2 regions of the Kitasatospora sp. NPDC114501 genome follow, and region 1 is predicted to be linked to the other one. Evidence: riboswitches for the same ligand, from Rfam matches in the RefSeq annotation. Region 1 holds a riboswitch; the other holds the start of a gene.
What was found. A riboswitch is a leader RNA that binds a small molecule or an ion and turns the genes downstream of it on or off. The one in region 1 is predicted to bind cyclic di-AMP.
Positions count from the first base shown of each region.

Region 2: it holds a riboswitch for cyclic di-AMP, as region 1 does, so the genes downstream of both, ACZ7RU_RS03890 (LysM peptidoglycan-binding domain-containing protein) here and ACZ7RU_RS02710 (C40 family peptidase) in region 1, are expected to answer to the same signal.

Region 1 covers NZ_JBVKDS010000001.1:573,301-580,993, forward strand. The annotation lists gene ACZ7RU_RS02680 (aminotransferase class V-fold PLP-dependent enzyme) at 1-163, shown strand, start outside; gene ACZ7RU_RS02685 (Lrp/AsnC family transcriptional regulator) at 167-448, opposite strand; gene ACZ7RU_RS02690 (rhomboid family intramembrane serine protease) at 445-1,275, opposite strand; gene ACZ7RU_RS02695 (hypothetical protein) at 1,477-1,740, shown strand; gene ACZ7RU_RS02700 (NYN domain-containing protein) at 1,959-3,311, shown strand; gene ACZ7RU_RS02705 (C40 family peptidase) at 3,511-4,548, shown strand; cyclic di-AMP (ydaO/yuaA leader) riboswitch at 4,886-5,035, shown strand; gene ACZ7RU_RS02710 (C40 family peptidase) at 5,046-6,179, shown strand; gene ACZ7RU_RS02715 (C40 family peptidase) at 6,408-7,454, shown strand; gene ACZ7RU_RS02720 (hypothetical protein) at 7,634-7,693, shown strand, end outside.
Region 2 covers NZ_JBVKDS010000002.1:70,371-78,063, forward strand. The annotation lists gene ACZ7RU_RS03885 (cytochrome P450 family protein) at 198-1,523, shown strand; cyclic di-AMP (ydaO/yuaA leader) riboswitch at 1,745-1,911, shown strand; gene ACZ7RU_RS03890 (LysM peptidoglycan-binding domain-containing protein) at 1,917-2,822, shown strand; gene eno (phosphopyruvate hydratase) at 3,120-4,406, shown strand; gene ACZ7RU_RS03900 (FtsB family cell division protein) at 4,526-5,017, shown strand; partial or broken gene ACZ7RU_RS03905 (DUF501 domain-containing protein) at 4,989-5,522, shown strand; gene ACZ7RU_RS03910 (Ppx/GppA phosphatase family protein) at 5,657-6,598, shown strand; gene ACZ7RU_RS03915 (NAD(P)/FAD-dependent oxidoreductase) at 7,028-7,693, shown strand, end outside.

The DNA of each region.
Region 1 (7,693 bases):
GCGCAGCCTGAACGCGATCCGGGTGAGCTTCGGCGCCGGGACGCCGGACGAGCACGTCGACCGCTTCCTCACCGCCGTCCGGGAGCTGGTGACGGACGGCGCGGCCTGGAACTACCGCAATGAGGGCGGCCGCTGCGTCGCGGACACTCAGCGCGAGGGCTGAGGGCTACTCGTCCAGGCCGAGGGCGAACGCGGCTTCCAGGTCGTGCTGGGAGTAGGTGCGGAAGGCGATCTGGGTCTCGGTGTGGGCCACGCCCGGGACCTTGTTCAGCCGGCCCGGGATGACCTCGGCCAGGTCGTCGTGCCGGCGCACCCGCACCATCGCCACCAGGTTGTAGCCCCCGGTCACCGAGTAGACCTCGCTCACGCCGTCGATGGCGGCGATGGACTCGGCGATCTCCGGGATGCGGTCGACACTGGTCTTGATCAGGACGATGGCGGTGATCACAGTTCGGGCTCCTTTGTGAGGTGCCGCCAGCGTATCGGGCGTCCGCCGGGTCGTCGCGGGGGGTGGCGGCGGACCACGGTGCAGGCGTAGAGGAACCCGGCCGAGAAGCCGATTACGTGGACCAGGTACGCCACCCCGGGCCCGGCCGAGTGCACCGACCACCACTGGAGGGCGAACCAGAGGCCGAGCACCAGCCAGGCCGGGAAGCGCAGCGGCAGGAAGAACAGCAGCGGGACGAGGGTGGTCACCCGGGCCCGGGGGTGCAGGCGCAGATAGGCGCCGAGGGCGGCGGCGATCGCCCCGGAGGCGCCGATGAGCACCCGGGTGGAGTTCGGTGAGTGCGCCTCGGCTAGCGCGAAGCCGTACGTGGTCAGGCTGCCGGCGGCCAGGTAGAAGACGGCGTACCGGGCCCGGCCCAGCCGCCGTTCCACGGTGGGGCCGAAGACCTGGAGGAAGAGCAGGTTCCCCAGCAGGTGCAGCCAGCCGGCGTGCAGGAAGAGGCCGGTGAGGACGGACAGGGCCGGGTGCTTTCCCGGGGTCGGGGCGGCCGGGCAGCCGGGGACCGGGTCGGGGGCCTCGGCCAGCTGTTCGGCGGTCAGCGGCCGTCCGGCCAGCACCTCGGCCGGAACGGCGCCCCAGCGCTGCTCGTACCGCTGCTCGGCGCAGACCCGGGCCTGGCCGGTGCCGTACAGCGGGTTGAGGCCCGCGGCCGGTCCGAGCAGGAAGACCAGGGTGTTGAGCGCGATCAGGGCGTAGCTGACCGCCGGGACGGTCGCCGCCGGGCGGCCGCCCCGGGCCGCGGTGTGGTCCGGGACCGCGAACGCCATGCGGCCAAGCATCCCTCCGGGCGCCGCAGGTGACACGTTGGTTTACGGCAGGTGGACCAGCCCGGGTGTTCGGGCGACCGGTGGTCGCGGTGGTTGCCCCAGGCAATAGGCTTGGGGCGGGCATTCCCGCCTCCCGCCGCCGATGCCGGGGCTCCGGGGGGAGCGCCTGGCCCACGCAGGGACCACCCGAGAGGACCCCCGATGACCGTCCCCGCCCTGAGCGCCGAGACGCGCTGGCGCTGCACCCTGTGCGGCAACCTCACCCGCTTCGACGTGACCCGCACCGCGCGGGTGACCGAGTTCCTGCACTTCGACCTGGCCGGCGAGTCCAAGGTCGAGGAGACCGAGGTGCTGAGCGAGACCGTCGAGTCGGTGCGCTGCCGCTGGTGCAACGCGGTGGACCAGGTGGAGCTGGTGGCCCGTCCGGGCGCCGAGGGGGCGCAGGCCCCCACCGAGCAGGGCTGATCCCCGTCGCCGCGGCGGGCGGGTGCGCGGCGCACCCGCCCGCGCCGCACGGGACAATACAGAACAAGACGCACGGGGGCGCGTGACGACAGGGGGCGGCCGCGGCCGTGCCCCGCTGGACCAGGATCGGAGCCGAGGACGTGGTGGACGCAGCGAAGGAGCCCGGGGAAGCCCAGGGGCTTCCGCCCGCTGCGGCCGAGGCCCCGGCCGTGGCGGCCGTGGCGGCGAACGACTCCTCCGAGGCCGTGGTGGAAAACGCCGTCGAGAAGCTCGACCGGCCGTTGCCCGAGGGCGTGCGCCGACGGGTGGTCGGGCTCGCCTCGGACGCGCTCGGCGGGCTGCCGGCGGCCGAACTCCCGCAGAGCCTGCGCCAGTACGTCAAGTTCACCCCGGCACGGCGGGCCAAGTACGCGGCCACCGCGCTGGCGGCGGCGCTGGAGGCGGAGCCGGCCTTCCGGCTGCGGATAGCGGAGCGGCTGCGACTGGGGCAGCCGGATCTGGTGAAGGCGCTGGAGTCGGGCAGCGTCCCGAGCGCCGCCGATCCGATGGACGTCGCGGCCGCCGCCTACCTGGTGCGTTCGGCGGGCTGGAGCCGGCTGGTGGCCGAGGCCGGCAAGGAGGCCGAGCGGGCCGGTGCCGAGGACGCGGCCGCGGAGGCGGCCCGGCTGGTGGAGAAGCTGCAGGCCGAGCTGGCCGAGGTGCGGGCCGCCGCGCGGGCGGACCTGGACCGGCAGCGCGCCGAGTCCGACGGCGTCCGAAAGGAGGCCGAGTCGCTGCGCAAGAAGGTGCGGTCGCTGGAGAGCGACACCCGCCGGGCGCAGGCCGAGACCCGTCGGGTGGCCGGCGAGCTGGAGGCCGTACGGGCGCAGGCCGCGGCCGAGCGCGGTGCGGCCGAGAGCGAGGCGCGCCGGCTGCGGCACCGGGTCTCCGAGCTGGAGAACGCGGCCGAGCAGGGCCGCCGGTCGGCCCGCGAGGGGCGCAGCGTCGAGGACATGCGGCTGCGGCTGCTGCTGGACACCCTGCTGCAGTCGGCCCAGGGGCTCCAGCGGGAGCTGGCGCTGCCGGTCTCCCAGATCCGCCCGGCGGACCTGGTGGAGGCGGTGGTGCCGGGGGCGGCCTCGCCGCACGACGTGGCCCGGCGCGGACTGGCCGAGGACGATCCGGCGCTGCTGGACCAGCTGCTGGCGATCCCCCAGGTGCACCTGGTGGTGGACGGTTACAACGTGACGAAGACCGGCTATCCGGCACTGCCGCTGGAGCAGCAGCGGATCCGGCTGCTGGGCGGGTTGGCGATGCTGGCCCAGCGCACCCAGGCGGAGGTCACCTGTGTGTTCGACGGGCAGGACCTGGACGTCCCGGTGATCATGGCGCCGCCGCGCGGGGTCCGGGTGCGGTTCAGCCGGACCGGGGAGACGGCCGACGAGCTGATCCGCCGTCTGGTGCGGGCCGAGCCGCAGGGCCGCCCGGTGGTGGTGGTGTCCACCGACCGGGAGGTCGCGGAGGGCGTGCGGAAGGCGGGCGCGCGCCCGGTGGCGTCGGTGCTGCTGCTGAACCGGCTGGCCCGGCCCTGACCTGGGTCGGCTAGCATGACGGCTGGTCAGCGGTTCGTCCGGAGCGGTGTGCGGGTCCCGTGAAGTCAGCGTGGGGACCGGGGTTCACGCCTTCGGGGGAGTAGCAAAACGGTTAGATCTTCACTAGGGTCTGGCGTCAAACCTATTTTCCGGAATCTCATCCCATCAGGTGAGCCCGTAGAAAGAAGGAGCCGGTCCCTTGGCCTCCCACCGCCGTCCCAAGCAGCCGAGCCGCGCACGGATCTCCGTGCTCACCGCCGCCGCTGCGACCGCGGTCGCACTCTCCGCCCAGGTGGCCGCGCACGCCGCGCCGCAGCCGGACAAGACGGACGTCAAGGCGCAGATCGACCAGCTCCAGGAGGAGCAGGAGCAGGCGGCGGAGAAGTACAACGGCGCCAAGGAGCGGGCGGACCAGCTGCGCAAGCAGGCCGACCAGCTGCAGGACCAGGTGGCCCGCGGCCAGGAGCAGATGACCCAGCTCCAGGGCGGCCTCGCCGAGGTGGCGGGCGAGCAGTACCGCGCCGGCGGCATCGACCCGTCCGTCCAGCTGATGCTCTCCTCCGACCCGTCCGGCTACCTGGAGAAGGCCTCGACCGTCCAGCAGGCCAGCACCAGCCAGGCCGAGGCGCTCAAGGGGCTGCTGGACCAGCAGCGCCGGCTGGACCAGCAGAAGGCCGAGGCGGCCGCCGTGCTCGCCTCGCTGGACAGCACCACCAAGGACCTGAACCAGGCCAAGGCGGACGTCAACACCAAGCTGAAGGCCGCCCAGGACCTGCTGAACTCGCTGAGCGCCGCCGACCGCGCCGCGCTGCGGGCCCAGCAGGCGCAGGACGACCGCGCCTCGCGCGGCAGCGCGCGGGTGGACCTCGGCAGCCTGCCGCCGGCCAGCGGCTACGCGGGGGCGGCGGTGGCCAAGGCGATGAGCAAGCAGGGCTCGCCGTACGTGTGGGGCGCCACCGGATCGACCACCTTCGACTGCTCGGGCCTGATGGTCTGGGCGTACGGGCAGGCCGGCGTCTCGCTGCCGCGCACCTCGCAGGAGCAGGGCCACTACGGCACCCGGGTGCCGTCGCTGGACCAGGCCCAGCCGGGCGACCTGGTGATCTACGGCCCGAGCATGTACCACGTCGGGATGTACATCGGGAACGGCATGGTGGTCCACGCGCCGCACACCGGTGACGTGGTGAAGGTGATGAAGGCCGACGCGATGCCGATCAACACCATCCGCCGGGTCTGACGGTCCGACACGCCCGGGACGCCTGTTCGGGTCCTGTGAAAAGCGCCACCTCCGTTGCGGGGGTGGCGTTCGGCTTTCCGCCCTTTTGCGACCGCATGCTGAGAACCGATCAGCCTTGTGTGCACCATTGGTCACCATCGGTCATCTTCACAAAGGAACTTGGGTAATCTTCCGTCTTTTTTCTGACAAGGATTTGAACGGATCACGGTTCAGTTACTAGGGTCATGCTCCGAACCACCGCACTGTCGATCGCCCAGCCAGGGTGGCGGCGGTGGTTACCGCCGAGTTCGCAAGGCAGCGGGGCAGGTCGAAGCGACTGCCCGACAGGGGAGCCCAGTGACTGGGGGCGCTGCGGAGCGGAGCCGGGGAACCACGTTCCTCCGGGGTGAATCGGCGCCAGGTCGGCCGAACGGCCGTGAGGCGTCGTAGGGCATGCTTCCGGCCCGAACCCGTCAGCTCACCCGGTAGGCGGACGTAGGAAGAAGGAGTCCGCCTTCGTGGCGTCCCATCGTCGTCCCAAGCCCGCCGGCCGCGCCCGGGTCTCGATCCTGACCGGCGTCGCCGCCGCAGCGGTCGCCCTCTCCGCGCAGTCCGGCGCCCACGCCGACCCGCAGCCGACCAAGGAACAGGTCAAGGAGCAGGTCGACCAGCTCAACGAGCAGGCCGAGGTCGCGACCGAGAACTACAACGCCGCCCAGGCCAAGCAGCAGGAGCTGGAGAAGCAGGTCTCCGGCCTCCAGGACCAGGTGGCCCGTCAGCAGGCCCAGGTCACCGAGCTCCAGGGCGGTCTGGCCGAGATCGCCGGCGAGCAGTACCGCAACGGGGGGATATCCCCGACCGTCCAGCTGATGTTCTCCTCCAGCCCGGACAGCTTCCTCAGCCAGGCCGACGCGCTGAACCAGGCCGGTGCCACCCAGAAGGGTCAGCTGAAGGAGCTCCAGGAGCAGCAGCGCAAGCTCGACCAGGACCGCAACGAGGCCCAGGGCAAGCTCGCCGAGCTGGAGTCGACGACCCAGCAGCTGAAGACCTCCAAGGAGGAGGTCCAGGGCAAGCTGAAGGCCGCCCAGGACCTGCTCAACACCCTGACCGAGCAGGAGCGCCAGGCACTGCGCCAGGCCGAGGAGAAGGCCGCGGCCGAAGCCAAGGCCAAGGCCGACGCGGCCGCCCAGGCGCAGGCGCAGGCCGACCGCGCCTCGCGCGACAACACCCGCGGCAACCTCTCCGCTCCGTCGTCCACCGCCCCGACCACCACCGCTCCGGTGAAGGTGGCCCCGGGCAGCTCGCGCGGTGCCGCGGCCCTCGCGGCCGCCGCGTCCAAGGTCGGCAGCCCGTACGTCTGGGGTGCCACCGGCCCGAGTTCCTTCGACTGCTCCGGCCTGATGGTCTGGGCGTTCAACCAGGCGGACGTGTCGCTGCCGCGCACCTCGCAGGCGCAGGCCTCGGCCGGCGCCCGGATCGGCACGGACCTCTCCCAGGCCCAGCCCGGCGACCTGCTGATCTTCTACACCGACGCCCATCACGTCGGCATCTACGCCGGCAACGGCCAGGTGCTGCACGCTCCCAAGCCGGGTGCGTCGGTGCGCTACGAGGCGGTCACCAACATGCCGCTGACCGGCATCGTGCGGGTCTGATCCCCGCTCTGCCGCTTCCAGGCCCGGTCTTCCCCAGGGAAGGCCGGGCCTGCGGCTTTTCCGGCGGGTCGACCTGATGTCCGATTAGGGGTCGAATATTCGGGTTGGGAGGGGTTTGGACTCGCTTGCCCGGACTCGCTAACGTCTGCCACCGGACTCCCGCTCGACGGCCGCCCGTCCCGGTGCGGCGGTGGGAGCCCGCGCCGCAGGATTGGAGTCGCTGCCGCCATGCCCGTGCACCGTCGTTCCCAACTGCTCGCCCGGGCGCTGGTGCTGACCACGGCCGCCGCCACCGCGCTGGGCGTCGCCGCCGGGGGTCGCGCCCAGGCCGCCCCCGGCAGCCCGGACCCGGCCGACCGTCAGGACGTCAAGACCCAGGTGGAGCAGCTGTACGACGAGGCCGAGCAGGCGTCCGAGAGGTTCAACGCGGCGCAGGAGGCCCAGCGGCGGCTCCAGGGCGAGACCACGGTCATCCAGGGCGAGATCGCCCTCGCCCAGGACCGGCTCAACGAACTGCGCGGCGACCTGGCGACGGTGGCCGGGGCCGAGTACCGCGGCGGCGGGATGACCCAGACGGCTCAGCTGATCCTCTCGCCCGACCCGGAGGACTACCTGGCCCGCGCCCGCACCCAGGGCCAGGCCGCCGCACGCCAGCAGGAGGCCCTGCACGAGCTGGTCACCCGGCAGCGCCGGCTCGACCAGCGCCGCACCGAGGCGGCCGACAAGCTCGCCGAGCTGGACCGGACCCGCCGCTCGCTCGCCGAGAGCAAGCTGGAGATCCAGCAGCGGCTGGCCAAGGCGCAGAAGCTGCTGAACGGCCTGGGCGCCGCCGAGCGGGCCCGGCTGACGGCCCAGGACGCCCGGGACGCCGAGCAGCGCGCCACCCGGGGCACCGACCGGCTGGACCTCGGCACCGCCCCGCCCGCCTCCGAGCGCGGGGCCGCCGCGCTGGCCGCCGCGGTGCGGATGATCGGCTCCCCGTACGTCTACGGGGCCACCGGGCCGCACGCGTTCGACTGCTCCGGTCTGATGTACTACAGCTGGCGGCAGGCCGGAGTGACCCTGCCGCGCACCTCGCAGGCCCAGGCGTACGCCGGGCAGCGGATCAGCCTGTCCGAAGCGCGACCGGGAGACCTGGTGATCTTCTACCGGGACATGCACCACGTCGGCATGTACGCCGGCGGCGGCGTGATCGTGCACGCCCCCCGCCCGGGCGCCAAGGTCCGCTACGAGAGCGTCACCGCCATGCCCGTCTCCGGGGTGGTCCGGCTCTGAGCGCCCCGCCGTCCGGCCCCGCCGGCCCCACGGAGATACCCCGCCCCGGCTCCCGCCCCCGCCGGGCGCTGTCCCGGCGGGGCGCGCTGCTGCTCGCGGCCGGCGGGCTGGCCCAGCTGTCGCTGCCGCCGGCCGCCCCGGCGGCGCCCGCGGCGCGGTCGGCGGACCGGCACGCCGAGGTGGCCGCCGCGCTGGCGGAGCGGGCCCGCTCGGCGCCGCCGTGGGCCGGGCTGCCGGTG
Region 2 (7,693 bases), on a different contig from region 1:
CAACAGGGATTACCCCTCAGGTGACCAGACTCACGCCCGCCCCGCGGCCAAGAGTCGGCCAAGAGCTGTCCACGGACCGGCCACGGACCGTCCAGGAACCGGCCACGGGGCGGCAACGGAGCGGCCACCGGCCGTTGGCGCGCCGGCCGCGGTCCGTCGGGGGAGGGCGGTCCCGTCGCACCGGATACGGTCGGTCCATGCCAGCTCAGCCCCACCCCGCCCGGCCCGCCGCCGCGCCGTCCGACGCCCCCGCCCCGCAGCTGTTCACCTGGGAGTTCGCCGCCGACCCGTACCCCGCCTACGCCTGGCTGCGCGAGCACGCCCCGGTGCACCGCACCACCCTGCCGAGCGGCGTCGAGGCCTGGCTGGTGACCCGGTACGCGGACGCCCGGCAGGCGCTCGCGGACGGCCGGCTGTCGAAGAACCCGGCGCACCACAGCGAGCAGGCGCACCGCACCGGCCGGGTGGGCATCCCGGGGGAGCGGCAGGCGGACCTGATGACCCACCTGCTGAACATCGACCCGCCGGACCACACCCGGCTGCGCCGGCTGGTGTCGAAGGCGTTCACCCCGCGCCGGGTGGCCGAGTTCGAGCCGCGGGTGCAGCAGCTCACCGACCGGCTGATCGACGGCTTCGCACAGCGCGGTTCGGCGGACCTCATCCACGAGTTCGCCTTCCCGCTCCCCATCTACGCGATCTGCGACATGCTCGGGGTGCCGTCCGAGGACCAGGACGACTTCCGCGACTGGGCCGGCATGATGATCCGGCACGGCGGCGGCCAACGCGGCGGCGTGGGGCGGGCGGTGAAGCGGATGCGGGCGTACCTGCTGGAGCTGATCCACCGCAAGCGCGCGGACCTCGGGGACGACCTGATCTCCGGCCTGATCCGGGCCAGTGACCACGGCGAGCACCTGACCGAGAAGGAGGCCGCGGCGATGGCCTTCATCCTCCTGTTCGCGGGCTTCGAGACCACCGTGAACCTGATCGGCAACGGCACGTACGCGCTGCTGCGCAACCCGGAGCAGCGCCGGCTGCTGCAGGAGTCGGTGGCGCGTGGGGAGAGCGCGCTGCTGGAGACCGGGATCGAGGAACTCCTGCGCTACGACGGGCCGGTGGAGCTGGCGACCTGGCGGTTCGCGACCCGCCCGCTGACCATCGGCGGGGTGGACATCCCGGTCGGCGACCCGGTGCTGGTGGTGTTGGCCGCGGCGGACCGCGACCCGGCCCGGTTCGCGGCCGAGAACACCCTGGACCTGGCCCGGACGGACAATCCCCACCTGGGCTTCGGGCACGGCATCCACTACTGCATCGGCGCCCCGCTCGCCCGGCTGGAGGGGCGTGCCGCGCTGGCCACACTGCTTTCCCGGCTGCCCGATCTGCGGCTCGCGGAAAGCCCGGAGAACCTGCGCTGGCGCGGTGGTCTGATCATGCGTGGGCTGCGCGAACTGCCGGTGGAATTCAGTCCGGAGAGCCGCTCCCCGCACACGCCTCCGCAGGCCCCGTCCGGGCCCGCGAGCCGCTGAGACCACGCTGACGGGGCGTCGCCGATCGCCTGCCGGCGGGGGTGTGAACAACCATCAATCCGGACATAACCCCGCTGTTGGTAGGCGATCGGACACGGGCCGTAATTGTCGTGTGATATCGACGATATGAGCTTGTGATTGGTCTGATGTTCTGTCTACTCTCCCTGGAGTTCGCAGCTGCGGACCTCGTGCGCGGAACGCCGAATCCTGCCCGCCGCGCCACGGGAAACCGACCAGACCCTGGGCAGGGGCGGGGGACCCAGGTTTGTTGCCGTCTCCCACGGCTTGGGGTGAAGCCGCCCGAGCGGAATCGTTTCCGCTTACGGCGGCCGGGCCACCTCCCGGTCCGAACCCGACAGCTCACCTCGCAGGCGTGCGGAGAGGGACCTCTTCATGCTGTTCGTCGGAACCGGCCGTCACCGTCGTCGCACCCAGACCGAGAAGGCCATCGCCGTCGCCGGTGTGGCCGGCGTCGGACTCGCGATGCCGCTCCTCACCGCCACCGGCGCCTCCGCCGCCCCGGCCTCCACCTGGGACTCCGTCGCCCAGTGCGAGAGCGGCGGCAACTGGAGCATCAACACCGGCAACGGCTTCTACGGCGGCCTCCAGTTCACCTCCAGCACCTGGAAGGCGTACGGCGGCACCGCCTACGCGGCGCAGGCCAACCAGGCCGGCAAGGCCCAGCAGATCGCGGTCGCCGAGAAGGTCCTGGCCTCGCAGGGTCCGGGCGCCTGGCCGGTCTGCTCCCAGAAGGCCGGCCTGACCAAGGGCGGCGCCCCGGCCGTGGTCGACACCTCCTCGGACGCCAAGCCGCAGTCCGCCCCCAAGCAGCAGGCCCCGAAGCCCGCCGCCAAGCCGGCCGAGAAGCCGGTCGTGCAGAAGCCGGTCGCCCAGAAGCCGGTGCAGAAGCCCGCCGCGCAGCCGGTCCAGCAGGCCGCCCCGCAGCAGCAGGCACAGCCGCAGACCCCGGGCTTCTCCGGCCAGGCCGGCTGGGACGCCGACGCCAAGGTGTACTGGTACCAGAACAACGGCGCCTGGTACTGGACCAGCCACCAGAGCGTCTACCAGCAGTACGCCGGCCAGGCCGCCGCCCAGCCGCAGTACGCCCCGCAGGCCGCGCAGTCGGCCCCGCAGGCCGGCGGCCACGACTACACCGTCCGCACCGGTGACACCCTGTCGACCATCGCCGCCGCCCAGGGCGTGTCCGGCGGCTGGCACGCGCTGTACGACCAGAACCACGCCACCGTCGGCGGCGACCCGAACCTGATCATGCCCGGCCAGGTGCTGCACCTCGGCTGAGCCGTCGGCTCCGGTGCCGACGCCCGTCGGCGCACGACGCCGACACCGTTCCACCCCGCCGTCCGAAGGGGGCCGGTCCTACCGGCCCCCTTCGTCCGTATTCGCCCGCTCCGGTGGGACAAGCTGGGACAAGCAGGTGAACTACCGGTGCGTAGCGGGGCCACACGCTGAGACGGGACCGAGGCGGAGGTGGTCCCGGGAGCCCGGGCGGTTAGGCTCTGGTCGTAACGACTCCGCAATCGTCCTGCTGACAGCACCACCGTCAGACCGGACCCTGCTTCCGCAAGGAGATGCCTCGTGCCGTCCATCGATGTCGTCGTAGCCCGTGAGATCCTCGACTCCCGCGGCAACCCCACGGTCGAGGTCGAGGTCGGCCTCGACGACGGCAGCACGGGTCGTGCCGCTGTCCCGTCGGGTGCCTCCACCGGTGCCTTCGAGGCCCTGGAGCTGCGCGACGGCGACAAGAACCGCTACTTCGGCAAGGGCGTCGAGAAGGCCGTCCTGGCCGTCATCGAGCAGATCGGCCCGGAGCTGGTCGGCTACGACGCCACCGAGCAGCGCCTGATCGACCAGGCCATGCTGGACCTGGACGCCACCCCGGACAAGTCCTCGCTCGGCGCCAACGCCATCCTGGGCGTCTCGCTGGCCGTCGCGCACGCCGCCTCCGAGGCCAGCGACCTGCCGCTGTTCCGCTACCTGGGCGGCCCGAACGCCCACGTCCTGCCGGTCCCGATGATGAACATCCTCAACGGCGGGTCGCACGCGGACTCCAACGTCGACATCCAGGAGTTCATGATCGCCCCGATCGGCGCGGAGTCCTTCTCCGAGGCCGTCCGCTGGGGCGTCGAGGTCTACCACACGCTCAAGGGCGTGCTGAAGGAGCGCGGCCTGTCCACCGGCCTGGGCGACGAGGGCGGCTTCGCCCCGAACCTGGACTCCAACCGCGAGGCCCTGGACCTCATCGTCGAGGCCATCCAGAAGGCCGGCTACGTGCCCGGCCGTGACGTCGCGCTGGCCCTGGACGTCGCCTCCTCCGAGTTCTACGAGAACGGCGCCTACCAGTTCGAGGGCAAGGACCTCACGTCCGCCGAGCTCATCGAGTACTACGCCGAGCTGGTCGCCGCGTACCCGCTGGTCTCCATCGAGGACCCGCTGGACGAGTCGGACTGGGACGGCTGGAAGGCCATGACCGACAAGCTGGGCGACAAGGTCCAGCTGGTCGGCGACGACCTGTTCGTCACCAACCCGGCCCGCCTGGCCCGCGGCATCGAGACCGGCACCGCCAACGCGCTGCTGGTGAAGGTGAACCAGATCGGCTCGCTGACCGAGACCCTGGACGCCGTCGAGCTGGCCCAGCGCAACGGCTACCGCTGCATGATGTCGCACCGCTCCGGCGAGACCGAGGACGTCACCATCGCCGACCTGGCCGTCGCCACCAACTGCGGCCAGATCAAGACCGGTGCCCCGGCCCGCTCCGAGCGCGTCGCCAAGTACAACCAGCTGCTGCGCATCGAGGAGATCCTCGACGACGCCGCCGAGTACGCCGGCCGCGGCGCCTTCCCGCGCTTCAAGCACGAGGGCTGACGCGCACGGCCCGCACGAGGGCCGGGCGCTCCCGGTAGCGCACGCCTGACCGGTGCCCCGCCGTTCACCCCGTAGGGTGGACGGCGGGGCACCGTCGCGACCAGGAGGGGATACGGGAGATGGCTGGCTGGAGGATCCCGGGCTTTTCGGCCCGGCCCCGGTTCACGAGCCGGGCGACCGTCCTCGTCCTGGTGCTCTGCTCGCTGGTGGCGATCCTCGCCTACCCGACGCGGCAGTTCATCTCCCAGCGCGCCGAGATCTCCGCCCAGCGGGCGAAGGCCGACCACGCGCGCCAGCAGGTCGAGCAGCTGCGCCGGGAGAAGGCCCGCTGGCAGGACCCGGAGTACGTCAAGGCGCAGGCCCGCGCCCGGCTGCACTACGCGGTGCCGGGGGAGACCCCGTACATCGCGGTGGACCCGGCCGGCCAGGCCGCCCGATCCTCCGGGCCCGCCGCACCCGCCTCCTCCGGCGGTACGGCGCAGGCCGCCAAGCCCTGGTACGCCAGCATCTGGGACTCGGTGGACGCCGCCGACACCGCCGCGGCGGCCCCCGCCGCCCCCCTTCCCCTCCCACCGTCCCCCGTTGGAGACACCTCCTCCCATGACCACTGAGAACCACCCCACCGTCTCCGACGCCGACGTCGCGGCCATCGCCGCCCAGCTCGGCCGGGTGCCGCGCGGCCTGCGCGGCGTGGCGCACCGCTGCCCCTGCGGCAACCCGGACGTCGTGGAGACGGCTCCCCGGCTGCCGGACGGCACGCCGTTCCCCACGCTCTACTACCTGACCTGCCCCAAGGCCGCCTCGCTGATCGGCACCCTGGAGGCGGAGGGCGTGATGAAGGACCAGAGCGCCCGGCTCGCCGAGGACCCGGAGCTGGCCGCCGCCTACCAGAAGGCGCACGAGGACTACATCGCCCGGCGCGACGCGATCGAGGTGCTGGAGGGCTTCCCGAGCGCCGGCGGCATGCCGGACCGGGTGAAGTGCCTGCACGTGCTGGTCGGCCACTCGCTGGCGGCCGGCGAGGGCGTCAACCCGCTCGGCGACGAGGCGATCGGCATGCTGGAGGACTGGTGGGCCAAGGGCCCGTGCGTCTCCCCGGCCGAGGTCGAGGCCGCCGCTGAGCGGGTCGCCCGCAACCGCGCCAAGGAGCAGGACCACGAGGCCGTGATCGCCGCCAAGGAGCAGAAGGCCGCCGAGCGCGCCGCGCGGAAGCGGGCCGCCGAGGAGGCCGCGGCGGAGCAGGAGTCCGAGTGAGCACGACCCGCGTGGCCGCGATCGACTGCGGCACCAACTCGATCCGCCTGCTGGTCGCCGACCTCGACCCCGAGACCGGCGCGATCACCGACCTGGACCGCCGGATGATCGTCAACCGGCTGGGCCAGGGCGTGGACCAGACCGGCCGGCTGCACCCGGACGCACTGGCCCGCACCTTCGCGGCCTGCCGGGAGTACCAGGAGATCATCTCCGGCTTCGGCGTCGGCCCCGAACGGGTCCGCTTCGTCGCCACCAGCGCCTCCCGGGACGCCGAGAACAGCGACGAGTACGTCAAGGGCGTGCGCGACATCCTGGGCGTCGAGCCCGAGGTGGTGAGCGGCGAGGAGGAGGCGCACCTGTCCTTCGTGGGCGCCACCAAGGAGCTGACCGGCGGTCAGTTCCCCGGCCCGTACCTGGTGTTCGACCTGGGCGGCGGCTCCACCGAGTTCGTGCTCGGCACGGACGACGTGCAGGCGGCGCGCTCGGTGAACATCGGCTGCGTGCGGCTCACCGAGCGGTACTTCGGCGACGCCGAGCTGCCCTCCGAGGAGCAGGTCGCGGCCGCCCGGGCGCACGTCCGCGCCGAGCTGGACCGGGCCGAGGAGGCGGTCCCGCTGACCGGCGCGGCCACCCTGGTGGGCCTGGCCGGGACGGTCACCACGGTGTCCGCGATCGCCCAGGACCTCCCCGGCTACGACTCGGAGGCGATCCACCACTCGCGGATCGGCCGGGAGCGGGTCGCCGAGATCACCCGGGAGCTGCTGGCCGCCACCCACGCCGAGCGGGCGGCCATCCCGTCGATGCACCCGGGCCGGGTGGACGTGATCGCGGCCGGGGCGCTGGAGCTGTTGGAGATCATGGAGCGCACCGGCGCCGCCGAGGTGGTCGTCAGCGAACACGACATCCTCGACGGCATCGCCTGGGGTATTGCCCGCTGACCCCGTGCGGGACTTACCCGAACCGGCCCCGGCACCCCTTTCAGGGGGTCGGGGCCGGGGCGCGCCCGGACCCGGGTGGGAAAGTTCGTGAATTTCTTCACATGGCGATCCGGCCATTCGCCGCACCGGCTCGCCCGCTACGTCCGAAATGCGGGACCGAAGGCCCGCCGACCGGGTGGCCCATGGGATCGCAGGTCAGGTCTCGCTTGAGGTTTGAAAATCGAAATCACGCGCGGGAACCCGGGCCCTGTGCGGATCGTTGCTGCTCAGACCGGTAGTGCTCCGGCGTGCGTCCGCGCGGGGCCGCCCAGGGGTGGGGGCCGCCGTGCCGGACCCGTTTTTGCGGCCGCGCAGTGTATCACGGGGGGTCCGTCAACTTGTGACCGGCCTCACGAAGGCTGCTCCGGACGGTGCTGGATACTTTCGGATATGAGCACCACGGAGCGTCCTCGCATCCTCATTGTCGGCGGTGGTTACGTCGGCCTGTATGCCGCGATGCGCATCCTCAAGAAGATGCGTTACGGCGAAGCGACCGTCACGGTCGTGGACCCGCGGTCGTACATGACGTACCTGCCCTTCCTCCCCGAGGCGGCCGGCGGCAACGTCGCGCCCCGCAACCTCGTCGCGCCGCTGCGCAGCGCCCTCAAGCAGGCGGAGGTGCTGACCGGGTCCGTCACCGGCATCGACCACGCCCGCAAGGTCGCCACCATCCAGCCGGCGGCCGGCGACAGCTACGAGCTGCCCTTCGAGTACCTGGTCGTCGCGACCGGCTCGGTCTCCCGCACCTTCCCGATCCCGGGTCTGGCGGAGAACGGCATCGGCATGAAGACGGTCGAGGAGGCCATCGGCCTCCGCAACCACGTCATGGCCCAGCTCGACAAGGCCGAGTCCACCACGGACCCGGAGGTCCGCCGCAAGGCGCTGACCTTCGTCGTGATCGGTGGCGGCTTCGCCGGCATCGAGACCGTCGCCGAGATCGAGGACATGGCCCGCGACGCGGCCAAGCTGTACAAGACCGTCAGCCGCGACGACATGCGCTTCGTCGTGGTCGAGGCGGCCAACCGCATCCTCCCCGAGATGGGCCCGGACCTCGGT